Regions from separate parts of the Halobacillus ihumii genome, predicted to be linked through region 1. Evidence: riboswitches for the same ligand, from Rfam matches in the RefSeq annotation. Region 1 holds a riboswitch; each other region holds the start of a gene.
What was found. A riboswitch is a leader RNA that binds a small molecule or an ion and turns the genes downstream of it on or off. The one in region 1 is predicted to bind S-adenosylmethionine.
Positions count from the first base shown of each region.

Region 2: another riboswitch for S-adenosylmethionine. It lies ahead of sfnG (dimethylsulfone monooxygenase SfnG); the one in region 1 lies ahead of G6R08_RS16135 (sulfite oxidase-like oxidoreductase).
Region 3: another riboswitch for S-adenosylmethionine. It lies ahead of G6R08_RS11765 (YezD family protein); the one in region 1 lies ahead of G6R08_RS16135 (sulfite oxidase-like oxidoreductase).

Region 1 covers NZ_CACVAO010000001.1:3,250,324-3,252,592, forward strand. The annotation lists gene argH (argininosuccinate lyase) at 1-586, shown strand, start outside; SAM riboswitch class I at 679-779, shown strand; gene G6R08_RS16135 (sulfite oxidase-like oxidoreductase) at 850-1,515, shown strand; gene G6R08_RS16140 (acetyl-CoA C-acyltransferase) at 1,528-2,269, shown strand, end outside.
Region 2 covers NZ_CACVAO010000001.1:2,437,325-2,439,593, reverse strand. The annotation lists gene G6R08_RS12180 (NADPH-dependent FMN reductase) at 1-211, opposite strand, end outside; gene sfnG (dimethylsulfone monooxygenase SfnG) at 208-1,296, opposite strand; SAM riboswitch class I at 1,542-1,638, opposite strand; gene G6R08_RS12170 (DUF4064 domain-containing protein) at 1,801-2,250, opposite strand.
Region 3 covers NZ_CACVAO010000001.1:2,352,089-2,354,357, forward strand. The annotation lists gene G6R08_RS11760 (restriction endonuclease) at 83-703, shown strand; SAM riboswitch class I at 821-926, shown strand; gene G6R08_RS11765 (YezD family protein) at 1,029-1,199, shown strand; partial or broken gene G6R08_RS22120 (transposase) at 1,260-2,137, opposite strand.

The DNA of each region.
Region 1 (2,269 bases):
GGAGTTTAATTTCATTGAGCTTGATGATGCGTTTTGTACGGGGTCAAGTATTATGCCGCAGAAGAAGAACCCGGATGTGCCTGAATTGCTTCGTGGTAAAACGGGGCGGATTTATGGTAATTTGATGGGATTGCTGACCCTTCTGAAGGGGCTGCCGCTTGCGTACAATAAGGATATGCAGGAGGACAAGGAAGGCATGTTTGATACGGTGGAGACGTTGGATGGTGCGCTTTCTCTGCTTGCTCCGATGCTTGCTTCGATGGAAGTTAAGAATGCTAATATGCGTCAGGCGGTGAACGAGGATTATTCTAATGCGACGGATATCGCTGATTATTTAGCCGTGAAGGGAATGCCGTTTCGTCAGGCGCATGAGGTGATCGGCAAAATTGTGCTGTATGCGATTCAGGAGCAAAAGTTTTTGCTTGATTTGACACTTGATGAGTATAAAGGATTTTCTGAGCTGTTTGAAGAGGATATCTTTGAAAAATTAGCGCCTGAACAAGTTGTGGCTGCTCGAAATAGTGAAGGCGGCACTGGATTTGAACAAGTGGCACAGCAGCTTGAGTTAGCTAAGCAGCATGTGTAGGAAGGCAGCGCTTTTCATGTAATTTTCTAAATATTATTGACTTTCGTACAGTTTATTTGTAACATGGCAAGTAACTTAATTACGTTTACTTACTCTTATCTAGAGCAGGCTGAGGGATTTGGCCCTTTGACGCCCGGCAACCGGTCTATAGACACGGTGCTACTTCCAACGGACATAGTCCGGAAGATGAGAGGTCGAAGCAAATCTTCAGCCTCTTTCATTTTGAAAGAGGCTTTTTATTATTCATAAAGCGGGTGATTGAGATGAATAAGGCGGAACGATTGAAGCGGTCAAAGGACCCACAGGTTACCGAGCGGTTTGGCGGGCGGCTGCCGCCGGGTCAAGTGTTAACAGAGAAATTTCCGATCTTAACAGTTGGTGAAGTTCCGTCCTATGACCTAGAAGAGTGGGATTTTCAGATCGCCGGGGCTGGTGATGAAACGCTTCGTTTTTCATATCAGGATTTAATGGAGCTGCCACAGTCGAAAGTTGTTTGTGATATTCACTGTGTGACGAGATGGTCAAAGTTCGATAGTGAATTTGAAGGAGTCCTGCTAAAAGATTTACTGGATGGGTTAGAGATTCCTAAAGACAATCAGTACGTGATGGTGAGTGGGGATTATGATTATACAGCTAATATCGACCTTCAAGATTTGTTAGCGGACGATGTGATCCTGGCTCATTCTTATAATGGCAAGCCGCTGACTGAAAAGCATGGCTATCCATTCCGGCTCGTCATCCCGCATTTGTACTTTTGGAAAAGCGTCAAGTGGATCAGAGGTTTTGAGTTTAAGGGATCAGATACGCCGGGTTTTTGGGAACAAAATGGGTTTCATAACGAGGGGGATCCGTTTAAAGAACAGCGCTTTACTGATGAGAGTGAAGTTATGGAAAAGGGTAAATGGAAAGAAAAGGATTTTGATTACTAAGGAGGTTGGACAATGAGTGTTGTCATTTTAGATGGTGTCCGTACACCATTTGGCAAATGGAAAGGCGGATTATCCAAATTAGGAGCGAAGGATCTTGGGGTTCAAGCGACTAAGGCGCTGGCGGAGCGTGTGCCGGAGGCCTTGAATGCGGATGGAGTTATTTTGGCACAAGTTATCCAGGCGGGACAAGGACAGAATCCTGCCAGGTCAGTTGCAGCAGGAGCTGGTATTCCATGGTCGGTGCCGGCCATTACGATTAATAATGTATGTTTGGCAGGGGTTGCATCGGTGGCGGATGCGGCTAGACGTATTAAGCTTGAGGAAGGGGAGTTATACCTTATCGGCGGATTTGATTCCATGACCAATGCTCCTCATGTGGCGGCCATTCGTAACGGGCTGACTACAGGTCCTGTTGAGTTCACAGACACATTAATTAACGATGGTCTTTGGTGTTCTTTGACGGATTCTTCCATGGGCGAGCTGACAGATCTTCAAAACGAAGACCGCCAGATTACCAGGGCACAACAAGATCAATTTGCTTTGCAGTCGCAATTAAAGGCAGCCCGGGCGCAGGAAGAAGGCTGGTTAAATGATGAGATTGTACCTGTTCAGGCTGGCAGCAAACAGGTTGTAAGTGATGAAGGAATCAGGCCGCAGTCTACCTTTGAAAAATTAAGCAAGCTGCCTCCTGCCTTTAGAGAAGGCGGCACGATTACGGCAGGAAACGCTTCACAAATGACTGATGGCGCCAGTG
Region 2 (2,269 bases), 810 kb from region 1:
CTTCAACAATTAAGTCTATGAGTGCTTTTGTATCTCCTTCATATAATGAGGGATCACGTCCATCACATAGCACCGTATCGTATTCACCGAGATGCACAAGCTCTGTTTCAGCATCAGGAAGAGCTTCTTTAGCCGCTTCAATAGCTTGTTTAACGGAAACCCACGTCTTCGAACTCAACGTCACACTTCCCGACAAGCCTAATACCTTCATGCCAGAACTCCTTCAGCTTTAAGCTTTGCTTCCTTCTCTTTCACAAGCGGAATCACTTCTTTTCCAAAGCGCTCAAGATCTTGTTCATAATGAAAGTGTGCGGTAAGAATCAGGTCCACCCCGATCTTCTTCAACTCGATGATTTGATTCGCTACCTGTTCAGCGGTACCAATCAATCCTGTCTTGAAGCCATCATTATATTGCACCAGATCTTCATAGCTGGAATCAGCCCACATGCCTTGCTTATCCTGTGTGGATTGCCCCGCTTCTTGTACAGATTGCTTAAATCCTTCAACAGCGTCCTCATCTGCAGCATGAACGATATCGTTCAACTGTTGATAGGCTTCCTCTTCAGAATCCCTCACAATCGCAAAACCATGTGCAGCGAATTTGACCTCGCGTCCTTCTTGTTGTGCCAGTTCACGTACCTCATCAATTTGCTTTTTAAATCCTTCTAGTGTATTTCCATTCATAAAGTAATAATCTGAGACACGCGCTGCCATCTGTTTAGCTGCTGAAGAATTCCCTCCTTGGAAAATCGGGAGATCGCCTCCTTGAACAGGTTTTGGTTTAGATGGTGCATCATTTATTTTGTAAAAGTCCCCGCTAAACGCAGCTTTTTCTTTTGTCCAGAATTCTCGCAGCACACGGATAAATTCTTCCGAACGGCGGTACCGTTCATCATGCTCTAGCCAAGGTTCACCGAATCCAGTAAATTCTTGTTTAAACCAGCCGCTCACTACATTAACAGCGGCTCTACCCTCGCTGATTTGATCCAGCGTCGACAACATTTTCGCATACACGGCCGGATGCCATAAACCAGGATGAACTGCAGAGATCAGCTGTAAACGATCTGTAACGGCTGCCAGCGCTGAAGCTAATGTAATCGCCTCAAGCTGGTTTTCAGCTCCATAGCTTGCAAAAAACCTCGTCTGTAATAAAGCTAAATCATAGTTCGAATCCTCAGCAATTTGCGCATATCTTTTATTCGCCTCAAAACTCCAATCCGTTTGCTGAGGCAGCTTTGAAACCACTAACCCTCCACTTACATTTGGAACCCAATAAGCAAATTTTAAATTTCCCATAATTAAACCGTCTCCTCTCTTAAAGTAGACGGACACAATACGGCCATGATACATTAATAATAATGGTCGTAGATGTCCGTGTTTCCCTTAGGCGGGAAGGACTTAAATGATCAGCCCGGCAAAAGGTGTTGCAGCACCTTTTGCCTTTTTCATTCAATTAAAATTCAATTAAAAAACCCTTTCCTGCTTCACGAAGCAAGAAAGGGCGTATATAGCAGCGGGCAAATATCCGTACTAACACGACCTTCTTATCTTCGGATGCAATCCACTGAATTTGGCACCATGCAAACGCTGGTTGCCGAGACTTCATAGGGTCAGTCCCTCCGCCTCTCTTGATAAGAAGAAATCGTTATTTAATTGAATGATTAGACCCTATCATAATGTCTATATTATCTCCTGTCAATCCGCTTTTTAAATATTTACATAATTATTTACCATGAGAAATTGCTCTCCTATTCAGGAAGTTCGGCTAAGACCGACTCTCCGCAGTACAGGACCTATGCATTAGTAATTTACAGAAGAGCTCTCCTCTTCCAATGGCTTCTTCTCTTTCCTTGCTAAAGCAACTATTCCGGCAATTAGGAAAGCAAGTCCTCCGAACAATCCAAACCCGATTGTTCCAACAGTTGTAACGACAGCTGTAATGATCAGGATAATGCCGGCTGGTTTCGGCTTCTTATTTCCTTTAAGGAAAACAATAGCTAGGATTCCCAGGATAATCGCCACTAAAGCAGAAATGATGATCAACCAAGTCACAGAAGCTACACCTTCCATAATTTGATCAACAGAGAGTTGAGCTTGTTCGAGGTTGGGATCTGAATCCAACATACTCTGCATTTCTGCTCTCCATCCCTCATTATCCTGTATATTGAGGAAAACAAAGCTCAAAGCAGTAGTAATTCCATAAATAAGCAATCCGATTACTACAAACACGGTTTCTACAATTCTTTTCATATTACTCACACTCCTTTAT
Region 3 (2,269 bases), 900 kb from region 1:
TTTTCCCACCTACAGTGAATGAAAGAATTAGACTATGTCAACAATTAATCGTATAGCCTATTGAGACTGGAGGTTAAAACATATGGGGTTAATTGAAATAGCTGCTTTAATTGTCGCAGCCATATCGATCATTCACTTATGGATAGTACGGAAATCCCACCATCATAAAGCTTTAACGATTATTGAACAAATTGAAACGGATGAAAATTTGAAGAGGACTCTGGCGATGGGGATTTACTACAGGTTTAAGAATAAGGAAACAGTCCAAACAAAGGCAGGAGAAGTAGTGGAGGAAAACTACTCCAAACTATTTATCAAGGAAGACCCAGTTACTTTCGAACGATTTGTGGCAAATATTTTTGAAAAGAAATTCAATGGCACTGCCTGGGTCACGAATCCTTCCTGGGATTTTGGCGTTGATTTTGACCTTACCGTAAAGGATAAGAAATATTTAGCACAGGTGAAATGCTATAAGGATGACATGGGATATGAACCAATTGCATTACTTCATTCAAATATAGTGAAGGAAGGCGCAGCAGGGGGCTACGTGATTACCACTGGCTCTTTTAACAAGAATGCTGTGAATTATGCTCATTCACTAAAGGACATTGAACTTATTGATGGATTGGAGCTTGTAGAGTACTGGCTGGAAGGCGTGAAAGAAGTGGATAAGGAGTTAATAGGCGAAATAGAGGAGGCCTAATGTACTTATTTTCTTCTGAAACATTGTGTAGGGTTTGAATAGTCGAAAATTTCACAATAAATGATTGACAATTAGTGCTAGGGAGTGTAAATTATAGGATAATTAAATAATATATATTTCTTATCCAGAGAGGTGGAGGGACTGGCCCTTCGAAGCCTCGGCAGCAGACTGCAATAGTACTGTGCCAATTCCAGCAAGCCGTAAAGGTTTGAAAAGATAAGAAGGGTGAAGTAACCGGATGCTTAAACCTCTTCTTATTTTGTGAGAAGAGGTTTTTTATGTGGGATTGCATGGGCACAGGGAGAAACAATAGAGGAGGGCTTGTATGGCAGACATTGATGAAAGAAAAATTAAGGATATCATCTCGAAGCTGGAAGGATTGGAGTTTGGTTCATTAGTGGTCACGGTGCACAATGGGGAAGTTACTCAAATCGATACCACTGAGAAGCAACGTTATACATCAAGCGACAATGGTTCCAAGAAAATAAATACATAGTAGGGGGTACTCCGAGATACGTGTAAAATTAGGACATAGGATGGGATATAATCCCATCCATTAATCTAATACCAACCGTCCATCTACTGGATGAGGCGCTATCTCTAAGTTAATCGTGTATTCTCCGAACCTTTTAATGTGACTCATTAAGTAAGGGCTTAGATGTCTGATGTCCTCAGTGTGTACCTCATAACCCTCCTTCGAAAGGAACGTAAAACTTTCGTAAGATCTACAACATTGTGAAAGATTAAGGCATTGGATACTAGTTCATTGTACTTCATGATCTTTTCTTGCTGTTTCGGATCGTTTGTAGCGATAATCCCTTGACCGCCGGAGGAAAGCCACTGCGAAAAGTCATGAAAAGCTTCGACTTTGTTCGTTTCGGCTGTAATTTGCTTTCTTACATCCATATCAGATATGTAGAATAATAAGAAAACTGTACGAACCACACGTCCTAGTTCACGGAAGGCTTGATACAGGCGATTTTTACGACTATAATTACTAAGCTTCCGGAGAAGAAGAGGCGACTACATTTTCCCGGATTGAATGGAAAGCACGACCCGCATCAGATCTTGCCAATGCGTTTCGATTAAGGACCAATCAATGGCATCGCTAAATAACGCATTGATATGCTGGTACACTGTATCTTTCGTAGGGCGATAAAATTTTAAAGCCTTGATATTCCGAATGCGGGGCATGAGTTTGATGCCTAATAAATAGCTGAGCGCAAATACCGGGGTGGATTGCCCCTGCGTATCAGCAAACAACGTATCCGGTTGAACATCGGACTCGTTCTTTAAAAGGCCTTCAATAATATAGACGGCCTCCCATACCCCACAAGGAATGAAGTGGCTAAATAAGGAGATATAGTTGTCCGAAATATGGTGGTAAGCAATGCCTCCGTATCCTCCATAGCGAATATGATTTTCGGCAAGCAAAATCTAATGGAAAAATCATTATTCTATCAACACATGATCCACAAATACGTGAATATGCTAATAAAAAATTATCTTTAAATCAATAATGGATACAATTACTTGTTAAGTTGGTGAATCATTTTGGAATGGAAA